Regions from separate parts of the Streptomyces sp. NPDC039609 genome, predicted to be linked through region 1. Evidence: riboswitches for the same ligand, from Rfam matches in the RefSeq annotation. Region 1 holds a riboswitch; each other region holds the start of a gene.
The links. Region 1 has a riboswitch for cobalamin ahead of ACZ561_RS27955 (cobalamin biosynthesis protein). Riboswitches for the same ligand answer to the same signal wherever they lie in the genome.
Positions count from the first base shown of each region.

Region 1 (7,178 bases):
CGACAGCGCCGGTGGAACGCCGCCGGAGGAGGGGTCAGAGCAGGGGGGTGAGGAAGCGGCGCAGGGCCTCTTCGTAGGGGACCGGGTCGGCGTTCCACATCGAGGCGTGCGGGGCGCCGCGGACCGTGTGCAGCGTGACCAGTTCCGGGCGGCGGGCGGCCAGTTCCTGGGACGGCTCCCAGGGGGCGATGGTGTCGTCGGGGCCGTGGAAGACCAGCGTCGGCACGCGCAGACCGGCCGGGTCGGAGACCTTCTGGAGACGGTCGCCGCGCAGGCCCGTCCTGTCCTGTGCGGCGCGGACGGCGAGCGGGAGCAGGGGGCCGGGGACGCGGCGGGCGGAGGCGAGGTTGCGCAGGGTGGCCTCCTGGTCGAGGACCGGGGAGTCCAGGACGAGGCCGCGGATCACGTCCCGTACGCCGGAGTCGGCGGCGGCGTGCAGGGCCATCGTGGCGCCGGGCCCCCAGCCGTACAGGACGACGTGCTGGGCGCCCTTGCGGACGGCGTACCGGATGGCCGCGTCGACGTCGCGCCACTCGGAGTCGCCGAGATGGCCGAGGCCGTCCGGGGACGGGGGCGCGCCCTCGTCCCCGCGGTAGGCGAGACAGAGGACGGGGATCTGGCGCCGGGAGAGGAACGGGACGAGGTTGAGGGGATGCCGGCGGGTCGTGCCGATGCCGTGCAGGGCGATCACCCAGGTGGAGCGGGCACCGGGAACGAGCCAGGCGGGGAGGGTGCCGAGTTCGCCGGGGATCTCGACGTCCTCGTGGTCGAGGCCGAGCGCGGTGGTCGGGGTGCCGTGGTGCAGCTCGGGGGTGAAGCGGACCCGGGCGCCCGGTTCCAGGGTGCCGAGCTCGACCCGTTCCAGGCGGCGGACGACTGTGTCCGCGCTGTGCGGAACCCGGTCGAGCACGGGTCCGACGACGGCGTGGACGTCCGGGCCCTCGATCCCGTACGTACCGGAGCGCAGCGAGGCGAGGCTGCGGGTGAGGGTGACCTGGTCGGTGCCCGTGGCGTGCACGGTGAGCCGGGGGTCACGGGGCAGGGGCCGTCCGGCCGCCTTGAGGGCGGCGTCACTGGCGTACCGGCCGGCCGCGATCGCGGCCGCGCCGACACCGAGCAGGGTGGTGACGGCCGCTGCCGTCGCTGTAGCCGGGCGCACCATCCCAGTGTCGGCAGGGCGGGGGCGGGCTGCCACCGGACAGACCCGCACGGGGCCACCTTGGAGTGACGTGGGTCTCATCCGCGGGTCCCCCGGTCGGCTGACGCGGCCCACGGAGTGTCCGGCTGGTGACATGGGGCGAGTGGGGCGGAAGTGGGACACGTCCTGTCTGTCCGGCAACGGCACGGCTTACCCGGGGTTGCGGGGTGACCACATGGTGGACGGAACCACTCCCGGAGACGCTAAGCGGAATGTCTGGACACGGTTAGAGTCACCATGCAGCCTGACCCAGTTCACCTTCCGTTCACTCAGGTTGCCTACGTTCGTCCAGCCACTGACGTCAAACGATTGCCTGGGTAAATGGAACACATCACGCTGCTGCTCGCGATTGTGGTCGTGACAGCTCTCGTGTTCGATTTCACGAACGGTTTCCACGACACCGCCAACGCGATGGCGACGACCATCTCGACCGGTGCCCTCAAGCCCAAGACGGCGGTGGCCATGTCCGCCGTGCTCAACCTGGTCGGTGCGTTCCTGTCCGTCGAGGTCGCCAAGACGATCTCCGGCGGGATCATCAACGAACAGGGCATTCGTACCGAAGTGATCTTCGCGGCGCTCGTCGGCGCCATCCTCTGGAATCTGCTGACCTGGCTCATGGGTCTGCCGTCCAGCTCCTCCCACGCCCTCTTCGGCGGCCTCATCGGCGCGGCCGTGATGTCGGCCGGCTGGTCGGCGGTCAACGGCGGCACCATCGTCACCAAGGTGCTCATCCCCGCGATCGCCGCGCCGCTCGTCGCCGGCCTCGCCGCAATGGCGGCCACCCGGCTGACGTACAAGATCGCCTCCAGGACCGACACGAAGTCCACGGCGAAGGGCTACCGGGCCGGCCAGATCGCCTCCGCCGGTCTCGTCTCCCTCGCGCACGGCACCAACGACGCGCAGAAGACCATGGGCATCATCACCCTGGCCCTGGTCACCCAGGGTGTCGTCGCCCCCGGCTCCAACCCCCCGATGTGGGTCGTCGTCTCCGCCGGTGTCGCGATCGCGCTCGGCACCTACCTCGGCGGCTGGCGCATCATCCGCACCATGGGCAAGGGCCTCACCGACCTTCAGCCGCAGCAGGGCTTCGCCGCGCAGACCAGCGCCGCCACGGTCATCCTGGCCTCGTCCAACCTGGGCTTCTCCCTCTCCACCACTCAGTCCTGCTCCGGCGCCGTGATGGGCGCGGGTCTCGGCCGCAAGGGCGGTGTCGTCCGCTGGTCGACCGCGACCCGGATGTTCGTCGCCTGGGGTCTGACCCTGCCCGCCGCGGGTCTGGTCGGCGCCGGCGCCGAGTTCCTCACCAAGCAGGGCGGCTGGGGCGTCGCCACCGTCGCGGTGCTCCTCGTCACCGGCTCGGGCGTCATCTGGGCGCTGTCGCGCCGCAAGCCCGTCGACCACAACAACGTCACCGCGGACGACCTCGACGCCGAGCCCGCGGGTGTCGTCACCACCGCGATCGCGGCGGTCACCCCGCCGCCGGCCGGTTCCGTCGCCGCCGTCGCGGACGAGGACCTCAAGACCACCATCCCCTCGCCGGCCCCCACGGACCCGGCAGCCCCCACGGCCCCCGCGGCCGCGGTGTAAGGAACGAACGACATGAAGATCGACTGGGCAGCTCTCGGCTCCGTCTTCGGAGTCAGCCTCGTGGCGACCGTCGCCCTCGTGGGCCTGTTCACCCTCGGCATCGTCGGCCTCTCCAAGCAGGAGCAGGCCGCTTCCCAGGGAGGCTCCGCCGCCCTGGCGCGCACCGGCGCGTACGCCTGCTTCGCGCTGTGCGCGGCGGCCGTCGCGTACGGCATCTATCTGATCGTCGTCTGACGACGGTCCCGCTTCGCCGGACGGGCGGTCGCACCTCTGGGTGCGACCGCCCGTCCGGCGTTCCTGTGGTGCTTCGCACACTGTCCCGCCGCAGGTCAAACGTGAGTTGACGGTTGTTCGCACAGCGTGGTGGACTTCCGGGGCCATTACGGCGGCAACAGAGGAAGTCCGGTGCGAATCCGGCGCGGTCCCGCCACTGTGACCGGGGAGTCGATCCCCGGGAGCCAGGAACTCTCACCGCCGGTCACGTCGAGCCAGGGCGCGGACCCTGAGTGAGGACACAGCGCCATGCCCGGCCGCAGTGCAGCCACAGGTGTATTCGCGTACGGCGCCGCCGCCGGTCTGGCCGCGGACCTGATCATCGGCGACCCCCGCCGCGGCCATCCGGTCGCCGCGTTCGGGCGGGCCGCCGGCTCCGTCGAGAAACTTCTCCGGCGCGACCACCGCGGGTGGGGCGCGCTGCACACCGCCGTCTGCGCCGGCGGCGCCACGGCGATCGCTGCGCTGGCCGCGCGTGCCGTACGCGACCGCCCCGGAGCCGCCGCCGCCCTGACCGCCGCCTCCGTCTGGGCCGTCGTCGGCGGCACGACCCTGGGCCGGGAGGCCCGCGCCATCGGCGGGGCCCTGGCGGCCGGGGACCTGGAGGTGGCCCGCGAGCGGATGCCGCATCTGGTGGGGCGCGATCCGCAGTCCCTGGACGGTCCTGCGATGGCCCGGGCGGTGGTGGAGTCCGTCGCCGAGAACACCTCCGACGCCGTCGTGGGCGCCCTGGTCTGGGGCGCCGTCGCGGGCGTTCCCGGCCTGGTCGGCTTCCGCGCCGTGAACACCCTGGATGCGATGGTCGGCCACAAGTCCCCGACGTACCGGCGCTTCGGCTGGGCCTCGGCCCGGCTCGACGACGTGGCCGGCTGGCCGGGCGCCCGGCTGACGGCCGCGCTCGCGACGGTGGCGGGCGGCGACCCCAGGGGGGCGGCGAAGGCCTGGCGGCAGGACGCGGCCGGGCATCCGAGCCCCAACGCCGGTCCGGTGGAGGCGTCCTTCGCGGGGGCGCTCGGCGTACGGCTCGGCGGGACGCTCTCGTACGGCGGACGGGTCGAGCACCGGCCGGTGCTGAACGGGCAGGGCCGGGCCGTGGAGGTCGGGGACATCGAGCGGGCGGTGCGGCTCTCGCGCCGGGTGACCGCGCTGACGCTGGCGGTGTGTGTGGGTGGACGGATCGTGGCGGGCGCGATGAAGCGGAGGAAGGCATGAGAGGCGGGGGGCTGCTGGTCGCGGGGACCACGTCCGACGCGGGCAAGAGCGTCGTCACGGCCGGCATCTGCCGCTGGCTGGTCCGGCAGGGCGTGAAGGTCGCCCCGTTCAAGGGCCAGAACATGTCATTGAACTCCTTCGTGACGAGGGAGGGCGCGGAGATCGGCCGCGCGCAGGCCATGCAGGCACAGGCGGCGCGCGTGGAGCCGTCCGCGCTGATGAACCCCGTGCTGCTGAAGCCGGGCAGCGACCGCTCCAGCCAGGTCGTCCTGATGGGCAAGCCCGTGGGAGAGCTGAGCGCCAGGGGGTTCTTCGGGGGGTCTGGGGGGTCGTCCCCCGGGAAAGCGCTGCACGGCGGCCGGCAGAAGGAGCTCTTCGAGCCCGTCCTGGCGTGCCTGGAGGAGCTGCGGGGCACGTATGACGCCGTGATCTGCGAGGGGGCGGGCAGTCCGGCCGAGATCAACCTGCGGCGTACGGACATCGTGAACATGGGCGTCGCACGGGCGGCGCGGCTGCCGGTGCTGGTGGTCGGCGACATCGACAGGGGCGGAGTGTTCGCCCAGTTCTTCGGCACGACGGCGCTGCTCGCGCCGGAGGACCAGGAGCTGATCGCGGGCTATCTCGTGAACAAGTTCCGGGGTGACGTGACCCTGCTCGAGCCGGGCCTCGACATGCTGCTCGGGCTGACCGGGCGCCGCACCTTCGGTGTGCTGCCGTACGCGCACGGGCTCGGCATCGACGAGGAGGACGGCCTGCGGGTCTCGCTGCGGGGCACGGTCCGCGAATCGGTCGTCGCGCCGCCGGTCGGCGAGGACGTGCTGCGGGTCGCGGTCTGCGCCGTGCCGCTGATGTCCAACTTCACCGACGTGGACGCGCTGGCGGCCGAACCGGGCGTGGTCGTGCGGTTCGTGGACCGCGCCGAGGAGCTCGTCGACGCGGACCTGGTGGTCGTGCCGGGCACGCGCGGGACGGTCAAGGCGCTGGCCTGGCTGCGCGAGCGCGGCCTGGCGGACGCGATCGCCCGGCGGGCGGCGGAGGGCCGGCCGGTGCTCGGCATCTGCGGCGGCTTCCAGGCACTCGGCGAGCGGATCGAGGACGACGTCGAGTCGAAGGCCGGCACCGTCGACGGGCTCGGACTGCTGCCCGTACACGTCCGGTTCGCGCCCGGGAAGACCCTGGCGCGGCCGGTCGGCGCGGCGCTCGGCGAGCCCGTCGAGGGGTACGAGATCCACCACGGCGTCGCGGACGTGCGGGGCGGCGAACCGTTCCTGGACGGATGCCGGGTCGGCGCGGTGTGGGGCACGCACTGGCACGGCTCCCTGGAGAGCGACGGCTTCCGCCGGGCGTTCCTGCGGGAGGTGGCGGCGGCGTCCGGCCGGCGCTTCGTCCCGGCCCCCGACACGTCGTTCGGCGCGCTCCGCGAGGAGCAGCTGGACCGTCTCGGCGACCTGATCGAGGAACACGCGGACACGGACGCACTGCTGCGCCTGATCGAGAACGGCCCGCCGAACGGGCTGCCGTTCATCCCGCCGGGTGCACCGTGAGGCCGGACCCGCACATGAGCGAACGTCAGCGACTCGACCTTGAAGGAGTGACCACCCGATGAGCACCCGGTATCCGTTCACCGCCGTCGTCGGCATGGACGACCTGCGGCTTGCGCTGCTCCTGAACGCGGTGAGCCCGGCGGTGGGTGGTGTCCTCGTACGCGGCGAGAAGGGGACCGCCAAGTCGACCGCCGTGCGGGCGCTCGCGGACCTGCTGCCGTCGGTGGCGGTGGTCGCCGGGTGCCGGTTCAGCTGCGACCCGGGCGCGCCCGACCCGCAGTGCCCGGACGGGCCGCACACCGAGACGCCCGGCGCCGCCCGCCCCGCGCGGATGGTCGAGCTGCCCGTCGGTGCGTCCGAGGACCGGCTCGTCGGTGCGCTGGACATCGAGCGGGCGCTCGCCGAGGGCGTGAAGGCCTTCGAGCCCGGGCTCCTCGCGGACGCGCACCGGGGGATCCTCTACGTCGACGAGGTCAACCTCCTCCACGACCACCTGATCGACCTGCTCCTCGACGCCGCCGCCATGGGCTCCTCGTACGTCGAGCGCGAAGGCGTCTCCGTACGGCACGCGGCCCGCTTCCTGCTCGTCGGCACGATGAACCCCGAAGAGGGCGAACTGCGGCCGCAGTTGCTGGACCGCTTCGGTCTCACCGTCGAGGTCGCCGCCTCCCGCGAGCCCGAGCAGCGGGTCGAGGTCGTGCGCCGCCGGCTCGCGTTCGACGACGACCCGGCCGCCTTCGCCGCCCGCTGGGCCGACGAGGAGACCGCGCTGCGGGACCGCGTCGTCGCCGCGCGCGAGCTGCTGCCGAGCGTCGCGCTCGGCGACGCGGCCCTGCTCCAGATCGCCGCGACCTGCGCCGCGTTCGAGGTCGACGGAATGCGCGCGGACATCGTGATGGCCCGGACGGCGACGGCGCTCGCCGCATGGGCGGGACGCACGGAGGTGACCTCCGAGGACGTACGGCAGGCCGCGCTGCTCGCCCTCCCCCACCGCAGGCGGCGGAACCCCTTCGACGCGCCGGGGCTCGACGAGGACAAGCTCGACGAGACGCTGGAGCAGTTCAAGGGCGAGGACGGGGACGACGATCCCGACCCCGGTCCCGACGGCGGACCCGGGGGTCCGGGTGGCGGTGTACCGCCCCAGAGCGAAGGTCCCGACAACAGCACGCCCGAGGACACGGGTTCGGACGAGGCTCCCGCGCCCGCTCCGGGCGGAGCCGGCGGCGCCGGTGAGCGCGCCGCCGTCAAGGCCGCCGAACCCTTCCGTACGAAGATGCTCAGCGTGCCCGGACTCGGCGAGGGGGCGGCCGGGCGCCGCTCACGGGCCCGTACCGAGCACGGCAGGACCACCGGTTCCGTACGGC
Region 1 covers NZ_JBVIUJ010000010.1:61,543-68,720, forward strand. Annotated here, with positions in the region: gene ACZ561_RS27940 (alpha/beta hydrolase) at 35-1,159, opposite strand; gene ACZ561_RS27945 (inorganic phosphate transporter) at 1,520-2,785, shown strand; gene ACZ561_RS27950 (hypothetical protein) at 2,798-3,019, shown strand; cobalamin riboswitch at 3,133-3,272, shown strand; gene ACZ561_RS27955 (cobalamin biosynthesis protein) at 3,308-4,270, shown strand; gene ACZ561_RS27960 (cobyric acid synthase) at 4,267-5,814, shown strand; gene ACZ561_RS27965 (putative cobaltochelatase) at 5,873-7,178, shown strand, end outside.

Region 2 (7,178 bases), on a different contig from region 1:
CGTCGTGGGACGGACGGAGACCTGGGGCTCGATCGGCGGCGGCAACATCGAGGCCGTCGCGATCGATCGGGCCCGCGAGCTGATCGGCTCGCCCGATCCGGAGTCGGAGCTGATCGAGTTCGCCCTCAACGACAAGGTCACCAGCCGGCACGGCGTGCAATGCTGCGGCGGTGTCGTCAGCGTCCTGCTCGAACCGCTGCCGGTGGTCCAAGCGGTGGCGATCTTCGGTGTCGGGCACGTGGGGCTGGAGCTGGCACGCATCCTGGCCCGCCACGACCTCGATCTGCACCTGATCGACACCCGCCCCGACGTACTCACCGACGAACGGCTCGGGGTGCTCGCGGACGCTGTGGCCCAGATCCACGTGCACCACATTCCGCTGCTTCCGGAGGAGGTGCTCACGGAGCTGCCTCCCGGCACCCACGCTCTGATCATGACCCACGATCACGCCGAGGACGCCGCACTGTGCGACGCCGCACTGCGCACCCCCGGACTGGGCTCGATCGGGCTCATAGGCTCGGCCGCCAAATGGGCGCGGTTCCGGCAACGCCTGTCCACCGAGGGCGGCCACGACGCCGCCACCATCGACCGGATCAAGACCCCGATCGGAATCGCCGGGATCACCGGCAAGGAACCGGCCACGATCGCGGTGAGCGTCGCGGCGGACCTGCTCCGCACCTTCGAACAGGACGGCCACCGGAACGGGCCGACCGCAGTCGCCACTGTGCGGGAACCCGCGAACAGCCGGATGGCGACCTGATCTGGCGGCCCTTGGTGTCGCGCCGCGCTGGAAGCGGCGGCGACGCACCGGACGGTGGGGGTCTGTGATCGGGGACACGCACGGCAGATACTGCTGGAGGTCGCACCACACCTGCCAGCGCTGCCAGGAGATGCCCGTGAAGATGCTGATCAACGTTCCCGAGACCGTGGTCACCGATGCGCTGCGGGGGATGGCCGCCGCGCATCCCGAGCTCACCGTCGATGTCGAGCATCGCGTCGTGCTGCGGCGGGACGCGCCCGTGGACGGCAAGGTGGGGCTCGTGTCCGGAGGTGGGTCCGGGCATGAGCCGTTGCACGGGGGGTTCGTGGGGCCCGGGATGTTGGCGGCCGCTTGCCCCGGGGAGATCTTCACGTCGCCCGTGCCCGATCAGATGGTGCGGGCCGCCGCCGCGGTCGACAGCGGGGCCGGGGTCCTGTTCGTCGTCAAGAACTACACCGGGGACGTCCTCAACTTCGAGATGGCGGCCGAGCTCGCCGAGGACGAGGGGATCCAGATCGCCAAGGTTCTCGTCAACGACGACGTGGCGGTGACGGACAGTCTGTACACGGCCGGGCGGCGCGGGACCGGGGCCACCTTGTTCGTGGAGAAGATCGCCGGGGCCGCGGCCGAGGAGGGCGCGCCGCTGGAGCGGGTGGAGGCGATCGCGCGGCGGGTGAACGAGCGGTCGCGGAGCTTCGGTGTCGCGCTGAGCGCCTGCACCACGCCCGCCAAGGGCAGTCCCACCTTTGATCTGCCCACCGGTGAGCTGGAGTTGGGCATCGGGATCCATGGCGAGCCCGGGCGTGAGCGGCGGTCGATGATGACCTCGCGGGAGATCGCGGACTTCGCCGTCGATGCCGTGCTGGACGATCTGCGGCCGTCCGGGCCGGTCCTCGCCCTGGTGAACGGCATGGGCGCCACCCCGTTGCTCGAACTGTACGGCTTCAACGCCGAGGTTCAACGAGTCCTGACCGAACGTGCGGTGCCGGTCGCCCGCACCCTGGTCGGGAACTACGTCACCTCCCTCGACATGGCCGGCTGTTCGGTGACTTTGTGCGAGGCCGACGAAGAGATACTGCGACTGTGGGACGCGCCCGTGCAGACGCCCGCCCTGCGCTGGGGCCGGTGAGCGGAGTGTCCGAAGTCGACGAGTTCGACGCCGCGTTCTTCCTGCGCTGGCTGACCATCGCCGCGGCCGCCGTCGAACGCGAGGCCGATCGCCTCACCGAGCTCGACTCGGCGATCGGCGACGCCGACCACGGGGCCAATCTGAAGCGGGGGTTCGGCGCCGTGACGGATGCGCTGGAGAAGGATCCGCCCACGACGCCGGGCGCCGTACTCGCCGCTGCCGGGCGCCAGTTGATCTCCACCGTCGGCGGCGCGTCCGGGCCGCTGTACGGGACGCTGCTGCGCCGGACGGGCAAGAGTCTCGGCGAGGCTGCGGCGGTGACGCGACAGGAGCTGGCGGTGGCGCTCACCGCGGGAGTCGCTGCGGTCGCCCAGCTCGGCGGTGCGCAGGTCGGTGACAAGACGATGCTGGACGCCCTCGTTCCGGCAACCGAGGGGCTCGGCGAGTCCTTCGCGGCCGCCCTGGACGCGGCCGAGCGGGGCGCCCTCGCGACCGTACCCCTCCAGGCGCGCAAGGGCAGGGCGAGCTATCTGGGCGAGCGCTCCATCGGGCACCAGGACCCCGGGGCCACCTCGTCCGCGCTGCTGATCGCCGCCCTCGCCGAGGCGGCGGCCGAGTGACCGCGCAGGTCGGAATCGTCCTCGTCTCGCACAGCGCGGAGGTGGCCGACGCCGTCGTCGCACTGGCCCAGGGTCTCGCGGGCGGCGGAGCGACCGCGCCGATCGCCCCCGCGGGCGGCAGACCGGACGGCGGCCTCGGCACCAGCTCCCAGCTGATCGTCGGGGCGGCGCAGGAGGTCGACCGGGGTGCCGGTGTGGCGCTGCTCGTCGATCTCGGCAGCGCCGTGCTCACGGTCAAAGCGCTCCTCGCCGAGGAGGACGAGCTGCCGGAGGGGGCACGGCTCGTGGACGCCCCGTTCGTCGAGGGCGCCGTCGCCGCCCTCGTCACGGCGAGCGCGGGCGGGGATCTGGACGCCGTGGTGGCCGCGGCCTCGGAGGCCTACACGTATCGAAAGGAGTGAGAGGGGGGCGCGCGCGAGATCTGTCACACACCGTCCGGAAGGGCCTCCGTGTTGTGATGTACCTGGTCAACCCACTACTGTCACAGCGCCTTGGTGTACGGGAAACCGGTGCGGTACCGGTGCGGCCCTCGCCACTGTGATCGGGAAGTCCGGCTCCATCCCTCCGGGGAAGCCACTGGACCACCGCGGGAGACCGCGGCGGTTTGGGAAGGCGGAGTCGCGGCGGCATGACCCGTCAGCCAGGAGACCGGCCAAGGTGCGTTGTCCATCCACGAGGTGCTGGAGAGGGTCTCCCAACCATGCATATAGCCGAGGGGTATCTGCCCCCTGTGCACGCGGCCGCCTGGGGCGTCGCGTCCGCTCCCTTCGTTGTCCACGGTGTTCGCGCGCTGACCCGTGAGGTCAAGGCCAACCCCGAGTCCACCCTGCTGCTCGGTGCGTCCGGTGCGTTCACATTCGTCCTGTCCGCGCTCAAGATTCCGTCGGTGACGGGCAGTTGCTCGCACCCCACCGGTACGGGGCTCGGCGCGATCCTGTTCCGGCCGCCCGTGATGGCGGTCCTGGGCACGATCACGCTGCTCTTCCAGGCGTTGCTGCTCGCCCACGGCGGGCTCACGACGCTCGGTGCCAACGTCTTCTCGATGGCCATCGTCGGCCCATGGGCCGGCTTCGGTACGTACTGGCTGCTGCGCCGGTCCAACGTGCCGCTGATGGTGAGCGTGTTCTTCGGCGCGTTCGTCGCCGACATCTCCACCTACTGCGTCACCAGCGTGCAGCTCGCGCTGGCCTTCCCGGACCCGGGCAGCGGTGTGCTCGGCGCGCTGGCCAAGTTCGGGGGGATCTTCGCCGTGACCCAGCTCCCGCTCGCCGTCAGCGAGGGGCTGCTCACGGTGCTCGTGATGCGGCTGCTCACGCAGTCCAGCAAGGGGGACCTGACCCGCCTCGGCGTCCTGCTCCCGTCCCGGAAGAAGAACGAGAACGCGGAGGCGAGCGCCTGATGAGCCGGAACGCGAAGATCAACACCCTGCTGCTGCTCGTCGTCGCGGCTCTGGCGGTGTTCCCGCTGGTGCTCGGGCTCGGCGACCACAAGGAGGAGCCGTTCACCGGGGCCGACGCCGAGGCGGAGACGGCGATCACGGAGATCGCTCCCGACTACGAGCCGTGGTTCAGCCCGCTGTACGAGCCGCCGTCCGGCGAGGTCGAGTCGGCGCTGTTCTCGCTCCAGGCGGCGCTCGGCGCCGGCGTGCTGGCGTACTACTTCGGCGTGCACAGGGGCCGCAAGCAGGGTGAGGCCCGTGCCGAGGCGAAGGCGCTGCGGTCGGCGTCCGGCGACGAGTAGGCGCCGATGCTGCCGATCGACGCGGCGGCGCACAGCAGTCGCTGGCGCCGCCGTCACCCCTGCGAGAAAGCGGTGCTCGGGTTCGGTCTGACGCTCTGCGCGGTCTGTCTGCCGCCCTGGCCGGGCGCCGTGCTCGTCGCGGCGGCCACGCTCACCGTGCTCCTCGGTCCTGCCGGGGTGCCGGGGCGCCAGCTGTGGCGGGCGTTCCGGATCCCGCTGGGGTTCTGTGTGACGGGCGCGATCCCGCTCCTGTTCGAGGTCGGTGGTGCACGGGGGCTCGTCGCCCTCGCGCCGGACGGACCGGTGCACGCGGGCGAGTTGCTGTTGCGTACCTCGGCCGCGTCCCTGGGCGTGCTGCTGTTCGCGTTCACCACGCCCGTCTCGGACGTGCTGCCGCGTCTCGTACGGGCCGGGGTGCCGGCTCCCGTGGTGGACGTGGCGCTCGTGATGTACCGGATCAGCTTCCTGCTCCTGGACGCCATATCCAAGATCCGGCAGGCGCAGGCGGCGCGGCTCGGGCTCACCACGCGGGCGGCGACGTGGCGCTCCCTCGCGGGGCTCGGTGCGACCGCGTTCGTGCGCGCCTTCGACCGGGCGCAGCGCCTTCAGACGGGGCTCGCCGGGCGGGGGTACGACGGGACCTTGCGGGTCCTGGTGCCCCAGGCGGCGGTGTCGACCCGCTTCCTCGCGTCGACGGCCGGCCTCCTGGCCGGTCTCGTCACGCTCACTCTCGTACTGGAAAGGTCCCTGCCGTGAGCCCAGCACCTCCTGTCGTGGAACTGGTGAAGGCCACGTTCGCCTACGAGGACGGGCCGGTCGTCCTCGACGGCATCGACTTCGCCGTGCCGGAGGGCCGGGCGATGGCTCTCCTCGGCCGCAACGGCGGCGGCAAGACGACGCTGCTGCGGCTGCTGAGCGGGGGGCTGCGCAGCAGCAACGGAGCACTGCGGCTGGACGGCGAGGAGGTGTCGTACGACCGGAAGGGGCTGACCCGGCTGCGGACGACCGTGCAGCTGGTGGTCCAGGACCCGGACGACCAGCTCTTCGCGGCCTCGGTCGGCCAGGACGTGTCGTTCGGGCCGATGAATCTGGGGCTTCCGGAGGAGGAGGTACGGCTCCGGGTCCGCGAGGCGCTGGAGGCGCTGGACATCGTGGCCCTGGAGGACCGCCCGACCCATCTGTTGTCGTACGGGCAGCGGAAGCGGGCGGCGATCGCGGGCGCCGTGGCGATGCGGCCGCGCGTCCTCATCATGGACGAGCCGACGGCCGGGCTCGACCCGCACGGGCAGGAGCGACTCCTCGAGGTGCTCGGGCGGCTGCGGGACTCCGGTACGACGGTGGTCATGGCCACGCACGATGTCGATCTGGCGCTGCGCTGGGCGGACGAGGCCGCTGTGCTCTCGCCCGAGGGGCTGCGGACGGGCCCGATCGAGGAGCTGCTCGCCGACGACGAGCTCCTCGACGCGGCGCGCCTGCGTCGGCCCTGGGGCATGGCGGTGACGCGACTGCTGCGCGCGCACGGCCTGCTCGGCGCGGACGCGGAGGGTCCGCGCACGGCGGAGGACCTGGACATCTGGGTCACGGCACCGCGAGGCGCGTGAGGCGCACGAGGCGCACGAGGCGTCTTATGCATATAAGGCACCAGAGGCAGCTGGTCGCCGCGACCGCTCCCCCACAGGTGCCCGAGGCGCCGGAAGCAGCCGCGCGCCCGGGGCGCCTCACGCATCTGAGCACCTGAGGCGCTCGAAGCACCACGACGGCCCCCTGGCGGATCCCCGCCAGGGGGCCGTGGTGTGCAACGTCGCGCAGATCACCCTCCCCTGCTTATGCAACTTGTTGCACAACGCCCCTCGGGTCGTCTACAACAGTCACGACGACACTGCGCGAGGAGGCGCCCCCATGACCACCCCGTACCCGCACCTGCTGAGCCCGCTCGACCTCGGGTTCACGACCCTGCCGAACCGGGTGCTCATGGGTTCCATGCACGTCGGCCTCGAGGAGACCGAGAACGGCTTCGAGCGGATGGCCGCGTTCTACGCCGAGCGCGCCCGCGGGGGCGTCGGCCTGATCGTGACCGGCGGCATCGCCCCGAACGAGGCCGGGCGCCCCTGGGACGGCGGCGCCAAGCTCAGCACCGAGGACGAGGTCGGCGAGCACAAGCTCATCACCGAGGCCGTGCACACCGAGGGCGGGCGCATCGCGATGCAGATCCTGCACTTCGGCCGGTACGCCTACCACCCCGCACTCGTCGCACCCAGCGCGATCCAGGCGCCGATCAGCCCCTTCGTCCCCAACGAGCTCACCGACGCCGAGGTCGAGCAGACCGTCGAGGACTACGCCCGCTGCGCCGAGCTGGCCAAGGCCGCCGGGTACGACGGCGTCGAGGTCATGGGCTCCGAGGGCTACCTGATCAACGAGTTCATCGCGGCCGCCACCAACCACCGCACCGACCGCTGGGGCGGCAGCTACGAGAACCGGGTCCGCTTCCCGCTGGAGATCGTCCGGCGCATCCGTGAGCGGGTCGGCGAGGACTTCATCGTCATCTACCGGCTCTCGATGCTCGACCTGGTGCCGGGCGGTTCCACCCTGGAGGAGGTCGTCGCCCTCGCCAAGGAGATCGAGGCCGCGGGCGCCACCATCATCAACACCGGGATCGGCTGGCACGAGGCCCGCATCCCCACCATCGCGACCTCGGTGCCCCGTGGCGCGTACACCTGGGTGACCAAGAAGCTGATGGGCGCGGTGAGCATCCCCCTCGTCACCAGCAACCGCATCAACACCCCCGAGGTGGCCGAGCAGATCCTCGCCGAGGGCCGCGCCGACATCGTCTCCATGGCCCGTCCCTTCCTGGCCGACCCGGAGTTCGTCGCCAAGGCCGCCGCGGACCGCGCCGACACCATCAACACCTGCATCGGCTGCAACCAGGCGT
Region 2 covers NZ_JBVIUJ010000001.1:519,839-527,016, reverse strand. Annotated here, with positions in the region: gene xdhC (xanthine dehydrogenase accessory protein XdhC) at 1-760, shown strand, start outside; gene dhaK (dihydroxyacetone kinase subunit DhaK) at 897-1,889, shown strand; gene dhaL (dihydroxyacetone kinase subunit DhaL) at 1,886-2,509, shown strand; gene ACZ561_RS02350 (PTS-dependent dihydroxyacetone kinase phosphotransferase subunit DhaM) at 2,506-2,910, shown strand; cobalamin riboswitch at 2,985-3,180, shown strand; gene ACZ561_RS02345 (energy-coupling factor ABC transporter permease) at 3,210-3,908, shown strand; gene ACZ561_RS02340 (energy-coupling factor ABC transporter substrate-binding protein) at 3,908-4,249, shown strand; gene cbiQ (cobalt ECF transporter T component CbiQ) at 4,256-5,005, shown strand; gene ACZ561_RS02330 (ATP-binding cassette domain-containing protein) at 5,002-5,850, shown strand; gene ACZ561_RS02325 (oxidoreductase) at 6,149-7,178, shown strand, end outside.
Region 2: linked by a shared signal. The riboswitch ahead of ACZ561_RS02345 (energy-coupling factor ABC transporter permease) and the one ahead of ACZ561_RS27955 (cobalamin biosynthesis protein) in region 1 are both predicted to bind cobalamin.

Region 3 (7,178 bases), on a different contig from region 1:
AGGTGCCCCTTGGCCTCGTCGTAGCCCGCCTCGCCGGCCCCGCCGGCGGGGCCGTACATCAGGTTGAGGACGCCCGTCGCGAAGGTCTCGGAGGAGAGCAGCCTCAGCGGCGTCGGCGACTCGGCCTCGTCGAACAGCCGCATCCCCTTGCGTACGGCGATCGGGTGCACCAGCAGGTTCAGCTCGTCCAGCAGTCCGGCGGCGATGAGCTGCCGCACCAGGGACACCGAGCCGCTGATCGCGATACGACCGCCGCCGGGCTCGTCCTTCAGCGCCCTCACCGCGTCGAGGAGGTCGCCCTGCTGCTGCTCGGAGTTCCGCCAGGTGAAGGTGAGCGGCCGGCGCGAGACGACGATCTTCCGGGCGTCGCCGATGACCTTGGCGAAGGGAGCGTCCTCACCGCCCGCCGCCTCACGCTCGGGCCACGCCCCGGCGAAGCTGTCGTACGTCCGGCGCCCCAGGAGGAGCGTGTCCGCGCGGCCGATGACGGCGTCGACCGCGACACCCATCTCGTCGTTGAAGTAGGGGAAGTGCCAGAGGTGGGGATCCTCGACGACTCCGTCGAGCGAGATGAACAGCTGGGAGACGATCTTCCTCATGCGACGCTCCATGGGGGTGTCCGGCGATGGCTGCCTACCGACGGTAGACGCCACGGGATCCCGGAACTCATCGGTGGTGCCGGGGCGCGCCGGGCCTCGTGTCCCTTCCGCTCACTTCCGCCAGAACAGGTGGTGCGTCACGCCGCTCGGGCTGGGAACGACCTCGAGGTGGAACCGGTCCAGCAGCTCGTCGGGGGAGTCCCAGAGCCGTACCCCGGAGCCCAGCTCCACCTGTGAGACCGCCACGTGAAGGGTGTCGACGAGGTCGGCGTCCAGGTACTCGCGGATGGTGGTCGCCCCGCCGCCGAGTCGGACGTCCTTGTCCCGCGCCGCTTCCTTGGCCTGTGCGAGGACCGTCGCCGGGGAGCCGTCGACGAAGTGGAACGTGGTGTCGGAGAGCGTGAACGAAGGACGCTCGTGGTGGGTCATCACGAAGACCGGGGTGTGGAACGGGGGCTCGTCACCCCACCAGCCGCGCCACTCGTGGTCCTGCCAGGGTCCACGCTGGGGTCCGAACTTGTTGCGGCCCATGATCTCGGCGCCGATGTTGCGTGCGAAGTCCCGGGTGAAGTAGTCGTCGAGGCCGCGGGTCCCCCCGGGATCGGTACGGTTCGGCCAGCTCGCCGTGGCACCGGCCCAGGCGAACATGGCCCCGGGATCGGCGTGACCGAACGGTCTCTCGAGACTCTGGTCCTCACCCGCTCCGAATCCGTCACGCGAGACGACGAAGTTCTGGACCCTCAGCAGCTGCTCCACGCGCTTCCTCCTGTGTCGTCGACAACGACGAGGATAGGGCGGTGGTGGATACAGGGAGGTAATCACGCGAAAGGGATTTTTCCGCCTGCCCTGAGGTGTGCCTTCGGTCTCCCTCGGGTCCCCCTTGAACGATCAAAGGAAGGCCGGGTTAGCATATGAGCGCCGCCTAGCTCGAAAGATAAACCTGTGACTGTCAATGACGACTCGTTCACCAACTGGAAGATCCGCGAGGAGATCGCGGAGTCGATGATCCCGATCATCGGGAAGCTGCACCGGGAGCGGGACGTCACCGTCCTTCTCCACAGCCGCTCCCTGGTGAACAAGTCGGTGGTCAGCATCCTGAAGACCCACCGGTTCGCCCGGCAGATCGACGGTGAGGAGCTGTCGGTCACCGAGACGCTGCCGTTCCTGCAGGCGCTCACCGCGCTGGATCTCGGGCCTTCCCAGATCGACATCGGCATGCTCGCCGCGGAGTACAAGACGGACGACCGCGGTCTCTCGGTCGAGCAGTTCACCGCCGAGGCCGTCGCCGGTGCCACGGGTGCCAACAAGATCGAGTGCCGCGAGGGGCGCGACGTCGTCCTCTACGGCTTCGGTCGCATCGGCCGCCTCGTCGCCCGCCTGCTCATCGAGAAGGCCGGCTCCGGCAACGGTCTGCGCCTGCGCGCGATCGTCGTCCGCGGGGGCGGTGACCAGGATCTGGTCAAGCGCGCCTCGTTGCTGCGCCGCGACTCCATCCACGGCCAGTTCCAAGGCACCATCACCGTGGACGAGGCGAACAGCACGATCGTCGCCAACGGCAACGCGATCAAGGTGATCTACGCCAACGACCCCTCCGAGGTCGACTACACGGCGTACGGCATCAAGGACGCCATCCTCATCGACAACACGGGCAAGTGGCGCGACCGCGAAGGGCTCTCGAAGCACCTGCGTCCCGGCATCGACAAGGTCGTCCTGACCGCCCCGGGCAAGGGCGACGTCCCGAACATCGTGCACGGCGTCAACCACGACACGGTGAAGCCGGACGAGCGCATCCTCTCCTGCGCCTCCTGCACCACCAACGCGATCGTCCCGCCGCTCAAGGCGATGGATGACGAGTACGGCGTGCTGCGCGGTCACGTGGAGACCGTCCACTCGTTCACCAACGACCAGAACCTGCTGGACAACTACCACAAGGCCGACCGTCGTGGCCGCTCCGCGCCGCTGAACATGGTCATCACCGAGACCGGTGCCGCCTCCGCCGTCGCCAAGGCGCTGCCGGACCTCAAGGCGCCGATCACCGGCAGCTCGATCCGCGTCCCCGTCCCGGACGTCTCGATCGCGATCCTGAGCCTGCGCCTGGGCCGCGAGACCACCCGCGAGGAGGTCCTCGACTACCTCCGTGACGTCTCGCTGCACTCGCCGCTGAAGCGCCAGATCGACTTCACCACCGCGCCCGACGCCGTCTCCATGGACTTCGTCGGCTCGCGTCACGCCTCGATCGTCGACGCCGGTGCCACCAAGGTCGACGGTGACAACGCGATCCTCTACCTCTGGTACGACAACGAGTTCGGCTACTCGTGCCAGGTCATCCGCGTCGTCCAGCACGTGTCCGGCGTCGAGTACCCGACGTACCCGGTGCCCGTGGTCTGACCTCGGCGGTCCGGCCCGTCCGGGTCCCGGTGAACGGGGCGGCGGTGGAGCGGTGCGGCAGATCCCGAAAGGGATCGCGCACCCTCCCACCGCCGCCCCGTCGGCGTTCTGGTAGCTTGCGGTAGCCAGTCGAACTCACGTGCGTGACGTACGCGAGTCAGGGAATCCGGTGCGAATCCGGAGCTGACGCGCAGCGGTGAGGGCGACGGGCGGGGCACGAAGCCACTGGACCGGGAAGCCGGTCCGGGAAGGCGCCCCGCCCGGATGACCCCGAGTCCGAAGACCTGCTGGCGGATCCGTACGAAACGGGCCCCGCGCATGGGCCCTCTACGCCGAGGATGCACCGTGCCTCTCGCCCGCACCCCCCTTCCCTTCGCCCTGCTCGCGTCCGGGGCCCTGCTCCTCACCGGCTGCGGCGGCGCCGGCGACGGGACGGGGTCCGCGCCGTCCGCCTCCGCGCGGACGCTCGAGAACTGCGGCCGCTCCGTGAAGCTCCCGCCCGGCGGGCCGCGCCGGGCCGTCTCCCTGAACCAGGGCACCACCGAGATCATGCTGTCCCTCGGTCTCCAGGACCGGATGGTGGGGACCGCCACCTGGACCGACCCGGTGATGAAGGGGCTGGAGAAGGCCGCCTCCGACGTCCCGAGGCTGGCGGAGAACAACCCCTCCTTCGAGAAGGTGCTGGACACCGAACCCGACTTCGTCGCCGCCTCCTTCGGCTCCACCCTCGGCAAGGGCGGCGTCGCCACCCGCGAGCAGTTCGAGCAGCTCGGCGTCGCCACCTACCTCTCCCCGTCCGACTGCGTGGGCAAGGACAACAGCGGTGGAGGCGACGGCAAGCGCACCACGCCGCTCGCCATGGACACCGTCTACGGCGAAGTCCGCGACCTGGCACGGGTGTTCGGCGTCGAGGAGCGCGGCGAACAGCTCGTCGCCCGGCTCAAGGACCGGGTGGCGAAGGCCACCGCAGGACTCGATGTCGCCGACGTCAGCGTCCTCTACTGGTTCTCCGACGCCAAGTCCCCCTACATGGCGGGATGTTGCGGAGCCCCCGGCGTCATCACCCGGGAGACCGGCACCAAGAACGTCTTCGACGACACCACCGAGGAATGGCCCCAGATCGGCTGGGAGTCGGTCGCCGACCGGAACCCCGATCTCCTGGTGATCGGCGACCTCACCCGCAAGGCACAGTCCGGGGAGAGCGCCGCCAAGAAGATCGAGTTCCTGGAGTCCGACCCGGTCACCAAGAACATGGACGCGGTACGCCACAAGCGGTACGTGCTCCTCAGCGGACAGGCCATGAACCCGACCATCCGCACCGTCGAGGGCATCGAACAGGTCGCCGCCGCCCTGCGCGCGCACGGCCTCACGAAGTGACCGCCGCCCTGCTGCGCATCGCGGCCGGCTGCACGGCACTCGTCCTCTCCCTGGCCGTGGCGATCACCATCGGACCGGCGGACATCGGCGTCGGCGACGTGGCGTCCGTCGTCGCCTCCCACTTCGGCGGCGACCCTTCCGGGATCGGCCCGATCCGGGACGGCATCATCTGGAACCTGCGGCTGCCCCGCACCCTCCTCGCCGCCGTGTGCGGCGCCGGCCTCGCCCTCTGCGGCGCCGTGATGCAGTCCCTGCTGCGCAATCCGCTGGCCGACCCCTTCGTCCTCGGCGTCTCCTCCGGTGCCTCGACCGGAGCGGTCGTCGTGGTCGTTCTAGGCGTCGGCGGGGGAGCGCTCTCGATATCCGCCGGAGCCTTCGCGGGCGCCGTGTGCTCCTTCGCCGCGATGCTTCTGCTCAGCCACACGCTCGGCGGCACGACCGACCGGGTCGTCCTCTCCGGCGTCGCGTCGATGCAGCTGTTCTCCGCCCTCACCTCCTTCGTCGTCGTCACCTCCGCAGACGCCGAGACGACCCGCGGGGTGCTGTTCTGGTTGCTCGGCTCGCTCAGCGGCGCCGGCTGGAGCGACGTATGGCTCTGCCTCGCCGTTCTCGCGCTCACCCTGGCCGTCTGCCTCGGCCATGCCCGTACCCTCGACGCCTTCGCGTTCGGGCAGGACGCGGCGGCCACCCTCGGCGTACGGGTCGTCCGCACCCGGCTCGTCCTGCTGTGCGCCACCGCGCTGCTCACCGCCGCGCTGGTCAGCTCGGCGGGCGCCATCGGATTCGTCGGCCTCGTCCTGCCGCACGCGGCCCGCGCCCTCGTCGGGCCCGGACACGGCCGGCTGCTGCCCGTCACCGCCCTCGGCGGAGCGGTCTTCCTGGTCTGGGTGGACACCCTCGCCCGGACGGTGCTCGAACCCCAGGAGGTGCCGGTCGGGGTCGTCACCTCACTCGTCGGCGTTCCCGCCTTCGTCCTCGTCCTGTACCGGAGCAGGAAGGCTCACCGATGACACTCGCCGCCGAACGCGTCTCGCGCACCGCCGGCGGGCGGCTGATCCTCGACGGGGTCGGCATCGCCCCGAAACTCGGCACCACGACCGCGCTGCTGGGCCCCAACGGCTCGGGCAAGTCCACCCTGCTGAGGCTGCTGTGCGGTGTCCTGGCGCCGTCCGCCGGTGTCGTCACCCTCGACGGCCGACGGCTCGCGGACCTGCGTCGCCGGGACGTCGCCCGGCGCGTGGCGGTCGTCGAGCAGCAGGCCGACACCCTCGTCGAGCTGAGCGTCACCGAGGTCGTGCGCCTCGGCCGCATCCCCCATCGCCGGGCCTGGTCGCCCGGGACGGCCGCCGACGAGCAGGCCGTACGGGACGCCCTGCACCGCACCGGCCTCACCGACCGCGCGGAACAGCCCTGGCACACCCTCTCCGGAGGCGAGCGCCAGCGCGTCCAGATCGCCAGGGCCCTTGCCCAGGAGCCGAAGGAACTCCTCCTCGACGAACCCACCAACCATCTCGACATCCAGCACCAGCACGATCTCCTCGACCTGGTCTCCGGACTTCCGGTCACCACGATCGTGGCCCTCCACGACCTCAACCTCGCCGCGATGTACTGCGACACGATCGTCATGCTCGCCGGTGGACGGGTGGTGGCCGCCGGAGCGCCGAGCGAGGTGCTGACCGCCGAACTGATCGCGGAGGTCTACGGGGTACGCGTCACGGTCACCCACCCGGACGACGACGACCGGCCCCACCTGCGCGTCCTGGGCACGCTCGCCACCCGCCGCTGACGTCTCGTCCGAGGACGGGCGGGGTCAGAACCCCCGGCGCGGGTCGCCGTCGGAGCCCGGTGTGACGAGGCCGGTCTCGTAGGCGGCGATCACCGCCTGCGCGCGGTCGCGGAGCCGGAGCTTGGAGAGGATGCGGGCGACGTGCGTCTTGACCGTGGCTTCGCTCAGCCGGAAGCGGACCGCCAGTTCGGCATTGCTGTCGCCCCTCGCCAGCGCCTCGAACACCTCCAGCTCCCGCGGTGTGAGCGCGGAAAGATCGCGGTGCAGGGAGGTCGTGCGCTCCCGCGACACGGCGAATCGCTCGACCAGGCGGCGCGTGATGGCCGGGGCCAACAGGGCGTCCCCGGAGCGGACCAGACGGACCGCGGCCGCCAGGTGCTCGGGGGTGACGTCCTTCAGCAGGAAGCCACTCGCGCCCGCGCTCAGGGCGGCGTAGACGTACTGGTCGAGGTCGTACGTGGTCAGGATGACGACGCGGGGCGGCGACGTCCCCTCGTCCTGGAGGATGCGGCGCGTGGCCTCCAGACCGTCGGTGCCCGGCATCCGAATGTCCATCAGGACCACATCGGGCCGGGTACGGCGGACCACGGCGACCGCCTCGTCCCCGTCGGCGGCCTCCCCGACCACCTCGATGCCGTCGGCGGACAGGATCATCCGGAAGCCGGTCCGCACCAGGGCCTGGTCGTCGACGATCACCACTCGGGGCGCCTCGGTCACGGCGCCTCCACCGGAATCACGGCTCTCCACCGGCATCACCGCCCCTCCACCGGAATCACCGCGCGGATCCCGTAGCCCCCGTGTGGGCGCCTGCCCGCGTGCAGCGTACCGCCGTAGACCGCCAGGCGTTCGCGCAGTCCCAGGAGCCCACGGCCGCTCCCGGGGCCGGCCGGAGGACGCGCCGTACCGCCTGTGTCCGCCACTTCCACCCGTACCTCGCCCGGCGCGTACTCCACGGTGACCGACACGCTCGCCCCCGCGGCGTGTTTCACCGCGTTCGTCAGCGCCTCCTGCACCACCCGGTACGCGGC
Region 3 covers NZ_JBVIUJ010000001.1:283,382-290,559, forward strand. Annotated here, with positions in the region: gene ACZ561_RS01320 (dihydrofolate reductase family protein) at 1-599, opposite strand, end outside; gene ACZ561_RS01325 (dihydrofolate reductase family protein) at 711-1,355, opposite strand; gene ACZ561_RS01330 (glyceraldehyde-3-phosphate dehydrogenase) at 1,542-2,987, shown strand; cobalamin riboswitch at 3,097-3,293, shown strand; gene ACZ561_RS01335 (ABC transporter substrate-binding protein) at 3,306-4,364, shown strand; gene ACZ561_RS01340 (FecCD family ABC transporter permease) at 4,361-5,374, shown strand; gene ACZ561_RS01345 (ABC transporter ATP-binding protein) at 5,371-6,150, shown strand; gene ACZ561_RS01350 (response regulator) at 6,175-6,867, opposite strand; gene ACZ561_RS01355 (sensor histidine kinase) at 6,903-7,178, opposite strand, start outside.
Region 3: linked by a shared signal. The riboswitch ahead of ACZ561_RS01335 (ABC transporter substrate-binding protein) and the one ahead of ACZ561_RS27955 (cobalamin biosynthesis protein) in region 1 are both predicted to bind cobalamin.

Region 4 (7,178 bases), on a different contig from region 1:
CTTCTTCTGGATGGCGTCGAGCGCGGCGGTCAGCTCGGCCCAGGTCTTCGGGGCGGCCTTGACGCCGACCTCGGCGGCGATGTCCTTGCGCCAGGTGCCCACGCGGCCACCGGCGTAGTAGGGGACGCCGTAGGTCTTGCCGTTGTAGGTGACCGAGTCCTTGAGGGCGTCGAGCCACTTGTCCGAGTTCTCGAACTTCGACGCGTCGACCTCGGCGAAGGCGCCCTTGGCCATGTAGCTGATCATCTCGGAGTTGCCCATCTCGACAACGTCCGGGGCCTTGTCCGTGGCGAGCACCGCGTCGAGCTTGGTGTTCTTGTCCGGCCAGCCGTAGTACTCGTGCTTGATCTTGATGCCCGGGTGCTTCTTGGTGACCGCGTCGTCGGCGGCCTTGACCAGCTCGGGCCAGTTGTTCTGGGCGTCGACCGTCAGCCAGACGGTCAGCTCCTTGGCGTCTCCGCCGGCGTTGTCCCCGCTCTTGTCAGTACCGCCACACGCCGCGACGCCGACCATGATGCCCGCGACGCCGATCGCCGCGATGAGCTTGCGCTTCACGCCACCCTCCTCAGGGATGCCTGCAACCCCCCCACCGCGCGAAGACATACGTCGAGTAGTGCTCGTGGGGCTGGGACCTGGCCTTTAATGGTTTAGACCAGTACCCGGAGCTTGGCCTAGACCTTTAGGGGTGTCAAGGGTGTATAAGAAGGGCAGTCGCGTCCGTTATCGGACCGACACCTGAGGGAGGGCGACGACCCGTGACCGGTCCGTGCCACCATGTGAGCCGCGACAGACGGAGGAGCCGGTGACGGCAGCAGCACAGGAGTCGGGAAGGCAGGCCATGGCCACGGACGCGGGCAGTACGGAGAAAGACAGCGGGGTCACCACCCGCACCGCGCGCGTACCCAAGTACTACCGACTGAAGCGGCACTTGCTCGACATGACGGAGACCCTGCCGCCCGGCACACCGGTCCCGCCGGAGCGCACTCTCGCCGCCGAGTTCGACACCTCGCGCACCACCGTGCGCCAGGCCCTGCAGGAGCTGGTCGTCGAGGGCCGGCTGGAACGCATCCAGGGCAAGGGCACCTTCGTGGCCAAGCCCAAGGTCTCGCAGGCGCTCCAGCTCACCTCGTACACCGAGGACATGCGCGCCCAGGGCCTGGAGCCCACCTCGCAGCTGCTCGACATCGGGTACGTCACCGCCGACGACACCCTCGCCGGGCTGCTCGACATCTCGCCGGGCGGACGCGTGCTGCGGATCGAGCGGCTGCGCCTCGCGAGCGGCGAGCCGATGGCGATCGAGACCACACACCTGTCGGCCAAGCGCTTCCCGGCGCTGCGGCGGTCGCTGGTGAAGTACACCTCGCTCTACACGGCACTCGCCGAGGTGTACGACGTCCATCTGGCCGAGGCCGAGGAGACCATCGAGACCTCCCTCGCCACCCCGCGCGAGGCCGGTCTGCTCGGTACGGACGTGGGCCTGCCGATGCTGATGCTCTCCCGCCACTCGCTGGACGCGCAGGGCGAGCCGGTCGAGTGGGTGCGGTCGGTCTACCGCGGCGACCGGTACAAGTTCGTGGCCAGGCTTCAGCGACCCAACGGCTGAGCGGAACACGCCACTTCGGCGTGAACCGATGCCCCGGCACATCCGTGAGGAGTGTCGGGGCATTGTCGTCTCCACTGAGCCGCACAGATCGACACCCGTCCGTTATTCGGACGGGGGTTCCATGGAGCGAAACAGTCCCCTAGATTTCACGCGCATTACGCAGGTGATCCATGCGATCCATGGTGTTCAGCGAGGGGACGGAGTCGCCGTATGTCTGAAGTGACACAAGGGAAACAACCGGTCGTCACACCGGTCCGTGTGGTGGTCGCGCTCTGTCTGATCGCGCCATTCGTGGCGATGCTCTGGGTGAGCTCGTACGCGAAGGTCGAACCGACCTTCGCCGGCATCCCGTTCTTCTACTGGTACCAGATGGCCTGGGTCGTCATCTCGACCGTGCTGACCATGATCGCTTACAAGCTGTGGCAGCGTGACCAGCGCGCCCGCAAGGAAGGTGCGTCGAAGTGAAGGACGGCGTGAACGGCGTCGCACTCGCCGTCTTCATCTTCTTCTTCCTGGCCGTCACGGTCATGGGATTCCTCGCCTCGCGCTGGCGCAGAGCCGAGAACGAGAACAGCCTCGACGAATGGGGTCTGGGCGGCCGCTCGTTCGGCACCTGGGTGACCTGGTTCCTGCTCGGCGGCGACCTCTACACCGCGTACACCTTCGTCGCCGTCCCTGCGGCCATCTACGCGGCGGGCGCGGCCGGCTTCTTCGCCGTCCCGTACACGATCCTCGTGTACCCGCTGATCTTCACCTTCCTGCCCCGCCTCTGGTCGGTGTCGCACAAGCACGGCTATGTCACCACCTCCGACTTCGTCCGCGGCCGCTTCGGCTCCAAAGGCCTGTCGCTCGCGGTCGCCGTCACCGGCATCCTCGCGACGATGCCGTACATCGCGCTCCAGCTGGTCGGCATCCAGGCCGTCCTGGACGTGATGGGCGTGGGCGGCGGCGAGAACACGCACTGGTTCATCAAGGACCTGCCGCTGCTCATCGCCTTCGGTGTCCTCGCGGCGTACACCTACTCCTCGGGTCTGCGCGCTCCGGCGCTCATCGCCTTCGTCAAGGACACGCTGATCTACATCGTCATCGCGGTGGCGATCATCTACATCCCGATCAAGCTGGGCGGCTTCGACGAGATCTTCGCCAAGGCCGGCGAGGCGTACGCGACGATCAACCCCGCCACCGAGAAGCCGCGCGGTGCGCTGGTGCCGGGCGAGATGGGCCAGTGGGGCTACGCGACGCTCGCGCTCGGCTCCGCGCTCGCGCTCTTCATGTACCCGCACTCGATCACGGCGACGCTCTCCTCGCGCAGCCGTGACGTGATCCGCCGCAACACCACGATCCTGCCGCTGTACTCGCTGATGCTGGGCCTGCTGGCGCTGCTCGGCTTCATGGCGATCGCCGCCGGCGTGAAGGTGACCAACGGTCAGCTCGCGATCCCGCAGCTGTTCGAGAACATGTTCCCCGACTGGTTCGCCGGCGTGGCCTTCGCCGCCATCGGCATCGGCGCGCTGGTGCCGGCCGCGATCATGTCGATCGCCGCCGCCAACCTCTTCACCCGCAACATCTACAAGGACTTCCTGAAGCCGGACGCCACGCCGGAGCAGGAGACCAAGGTGTCCAAGCTGGTGTCGCTCCTGGTGAAGGTCGGCGCGCTCGCCTTCGTCCTCACCATGGACAAGACGGTGGCGATCAACTTCCAGCTGCTCGGTGGCATCTGGATCCTGCAGACCCTCCCGGCGCTGGTCGGCGGTCTGTTCACCCGCTGGTTCCACCGCTGGGCGCTGCTCGCCGGCTGGGCCGTCGGCATGGTCTACGGCACGGCGGCGGCGTACGGCGTGGCCAGCCCGACCCAGAAGCACTTCGGCGGCTCGTCCGCCGAGATCCCGGGCATCGGCGAGATCGGCTACATCGGCCTCACCGCCTTCGTGATCAACGTGATCGTCACCGTCGTCCTCACCTTCGTCCTGAAGGCCGTCAAAGCCCCCGAGGGCGTCGACGAGACGTCTCCGTCGGACTACACGGCGGACGCGGGCGACTCGGGCGTGAAGCCGCTGCCCAAGGTCGGCGCCGGTCACTGACCGTTCCGGTCCGCGCGAGGGCCCGGGGTCTCCGAGAGGAGACCCCGGGCCCTTCGCCGTGTCCCCGAGGCAGACTTCACCCCATGGACTTCACCATCAGGGCGGTACGGCCCGAGGAGTACGAGGCCCTCGGCGAGGTCACCGCGCGCGCCTTTCTCGACGACGGACACCTCGACTTCGGCGAGGACGACTCCTATCTGCATGTGCTGCGGGACGTGGCCAGGCGGGACGCCGAGGCGGAGGTACTGGTGGCGGTGGACCGCGCCGGGACGGTGCTCGGCGGCGTGACCTTCGCCATGGGCGGCGGGGAGTGGGCCGACATCGCGGGCGAGGGCGAGGCCGAGTTCCGGATGCTCGCCGTGGCGAAGGGCGCGCGGGGCCGGGGTGTCGGCGAGGCGCTCGTACGGTTCTGTGTGGAGCGGGCCAGGGAGACCCCGGGATGCCGGCGACTGGTGCTCTCCACCCAGTCGACCATGGCCTCCGCGCACCGGATCTACGAGCGGATGGGCTTCGTCCGTACCCCAGAACGGGACTGGAAACCGCTCGCCGACATGGATCCCCTGTACACGTACGGCCTGGAGCTCTGAGCCGCCAACGACACAACATGTGGGGGGTGCTTCGAGGAGCGCCCCCCACATGTATGCTCATGCTCGCTGTCCTCGCAGGGGAATCCGGTGCAAATCCGGAACTGTCCCGCAACGGTGTGGTTTCTGTGTGCTTGCACGCCGGCCGAGTCCGAAGACCTGCGGACAGCGCGCCCGGTCCTTCCGTTCCGGGTGCACAGACGTCCGGGCCTCGCGGAGTGGGCCGCGGCGCGGCGCTGCCCTGCGTACGGGCGCGCCGCCGCCCGCCTTCCCCCGCCGGCCCCGAGCCGAGCGAGGGAGAGCCCCCACGTGACCATCGCGCCCGCCGATCCGGCCGCAGCGATCGAGAGCGACGGACCCGGGACCGTACTTCTGCGGACCCTGACCGACCTCACCGCCGATCTCCCCGACACCGACCCCGGCAAGGTCGCCGCCGCCGCGCTGCGTGGCCGCAACGCCGGTTCGGACGAGGCCGAGCTGCGCGAGCTGGCCACGGAGGCGGCCGCCGGTCTGATCGCCGAGGACCCCGCGTACTCCCGGCTCGCCGCCCGGCTCCTGACCATCACCATCGCCGACGAGGCGGCCGGACAGGGCGCGTACTCCTTCTCCGCCTCGGTCGCCGTCGGTCACCACGAGGGCCTGATCGCCGACCGCACCGCCGAGTTCGTCCGGCTGCACGCCGAGCGGCTCGACACGCTCATCGACGCGGACGCCGACGACCGCTTCGGCTACTTCGGTCTGCGCACCCTCTTCTCCCGCTACCTGCTGCGCCACCCGATCACCCGCAAGGTGATCGAGACCCCGCAGCACTTCATGCTGCGCGTCGCCTGCGGCCTGGCCGAGGACGACTCCACCCGCGCGCTGGACGAGGTCGCGGCGCTGTACGGGATGATGAGCCGGCTCGACTACCTGCCCTCCTCCCCCACGCTCTTCAACTCCGGCACCCGCCACCCGCAGATGTCCTCCTGCTATCTGCTGGACTCCCCGCTGGACGAGCTGGACTCGATCTACGACCGCTACCACCAGGTCGCGCGTCTGTCGAAGCACGCCGGCGGCATCGGGCTCTCGTACTCCCGCATCCGCGCCCGCGGTTCGCTGATCCGCGGCACCAACGGGCACTCCAACGGCATCGTGCCGTTCCTGAAGACGCTCGACGCCTCCGTCGCCGCCGTGAACCAGGGCGGCCGGCGCAAGGGCGCGGCCGCGGTCTACCTGGAGACCTGGCACGCGGACATCGAGGAGTTCCTGGAGCTGCGCGACAACACCGGTGAGGACGCCCGGCGTACGCACAACCTGAACCTCGCGCACTGGATCCCGGACGAGTTCATGCGCCGGGTCAACGCGGACGCCGACTGGTCGCTGTTCTCCCCGGCCGACGTGCCCGAGCTGGTCGACCTGTGGGGCGAGGAGTTCGACGCCGCGTACCGGGCCGCCGAGGCGAAGGGCCTGGCCCGCAAGACCATGCCGGCCCGTGACCTGTACGGCCGGATGATGCGGACCCTGGCCCAGACCGGCAACGGCTGGATGACGTTCAAGGACGCCTCGAACCGTACGGCCAACCAGACGGCCGAGCCGGGCCACACGGTCCACTCCTCCAACCTCTGCACGGAGATCCTGGAGGTCACGGACGACGGGGAGACGGCCGTCTGCAACCTGGGCTCGGTCAACCTCGGCGCCTTCGTCCTGAACGGCTCCATCGACTGGGAGCGGCTCGACGCGACCGTCCGTACGGCCGTCACGTTCCTCGACCGGGTCGTGGACATCAACTTCTACCCGACCGAGCAGGCCGGCAACTCCAACGCCCGCTGGCGCCCGGTGGGCCTGGGCGCGATGGGTCTCCAGGACGTCTTCTTCCAGCTGAAGCTGCCGTTCGACTCCCCCGAGGCACGCGCGCTGTCCACCCGTATCGCCGAGCGGATCATGCTCGCCGCGTACGAGGCGTCCGCCGACCTCGCCGAGCGCAACGGGCCGCTGCCGGCCTGGGACAAGACCCGCACGGCGCGCGGTGTGCTGCACCCCGACCACTACGACGTCGAGCTCAACTGGCCCGAGCGCTGGGCCGCGCTGCGCGAGCGGATCGCCGCCGTCGGGATGCGCAACAGCCTCCTCCTCGCCATCGCGCCGACAGCGACCATCGCCTCGATCGCGGGCGTGTACGAGTGCATCGAGCCGCAGGTCTCCAACCTGTTCAAGCGCGAGACGCTCTCCGGCGAGTTCCTCCAGGTCAACTCGTACCTGGTCGACGAGCTGAAGAAGCTCGGCGTGTGGGACGCGCAGACCCGTGAGGCGCTGCGCGAGTCCAACGGCTCGGTGGCAGGCTTCACCTGGGTCCCGGCCGAGGTCCGCGAGCTGTACCGCACGGCGTGGGAGATCCCGCAGCGCGGCCTGATCGACATGGCGGCGGCCCGTACGCCGTTCCTGGACCAGTCGCAGTCCCTGAACCTGTTCCTGGAGACGCCGACGATCGGCAAGCTGTCGTCGATGTACGCGTACGCCTGGAAGCAGGGCCTGAAGACGACGTACTACCTGCGCTCCCGCCCGGCGACGCGGATCGCCCGCGCGGCCCAGGCCGCGACGCCCACCGCCGCCACCATCCCCGTCCAGCAGGTCGCCGACCCCGACGCCGTCGCCTGCTCCCTTGAGAACCCCGAGTCCTGCGAGGCCTGCCAGTAATGAGCTCCAACGAACAGAAGAACCTCCTCGACCCGGGCTTCGAGCTGACTCTCCGCCCCATGCGCTACCCGGACTTCTACGAGCGCTACCGGGACGCGATCAAGAACACGTGGACGGTGGAGGAGGTCGACCTCCACTCGGACGTCGCCGACCTCGCCAAGCTGACGCCGGGTGAGCAGCACATGATCGGCCGTCTGGTCGCGTTCTTCGCGACCGGTGACTCGATCGTCGCCAACA
Region 4 covers NZ_JBVIUJ010000012.1:204,107-211,284, reverse strand. Annotated here, with positions in the region: gene ACZ561_RS31415 (extracellular solute-binding protein) at 1-555, opposite strand, end outside; gene ACZ561_RS31410 (GntR family transcriptional regulator) at 839-1,603, shown strand; gene ACZ561_RS31405 (DUF3311 domain-containing protein) at 1,814-2,068, shown strand; gene mctP (monocarboxylate uptake permease MctP) at 2,065-3,684, shown strand; gene ACZ561_RS31395 (GNAT family N-acetyltransferase) at 3,768-4,271, shown strand; cobalamin riboswitch at 4,325-4,449, shown strand; gene ACZ561_RS31390 (ribonucleoside-diphosphate reductase subunit alpha) at 4,578-6,941, shown strand; gene ACZ561_RS31385 (ribonucleotide-diphosphate reductase subunit beta) at 6,941-7,178, shown strand, end outside.
Region 4: linked by a shared signal. The riboswitch ahead of ACZ561_RS31390 (ribonucleoside-diphosphate reductase subunit alpha) and the one ahead of ACZ561_RS27955 (cobalamin biosynthesis protein) in region 1 are both predicted to bind cobalamin.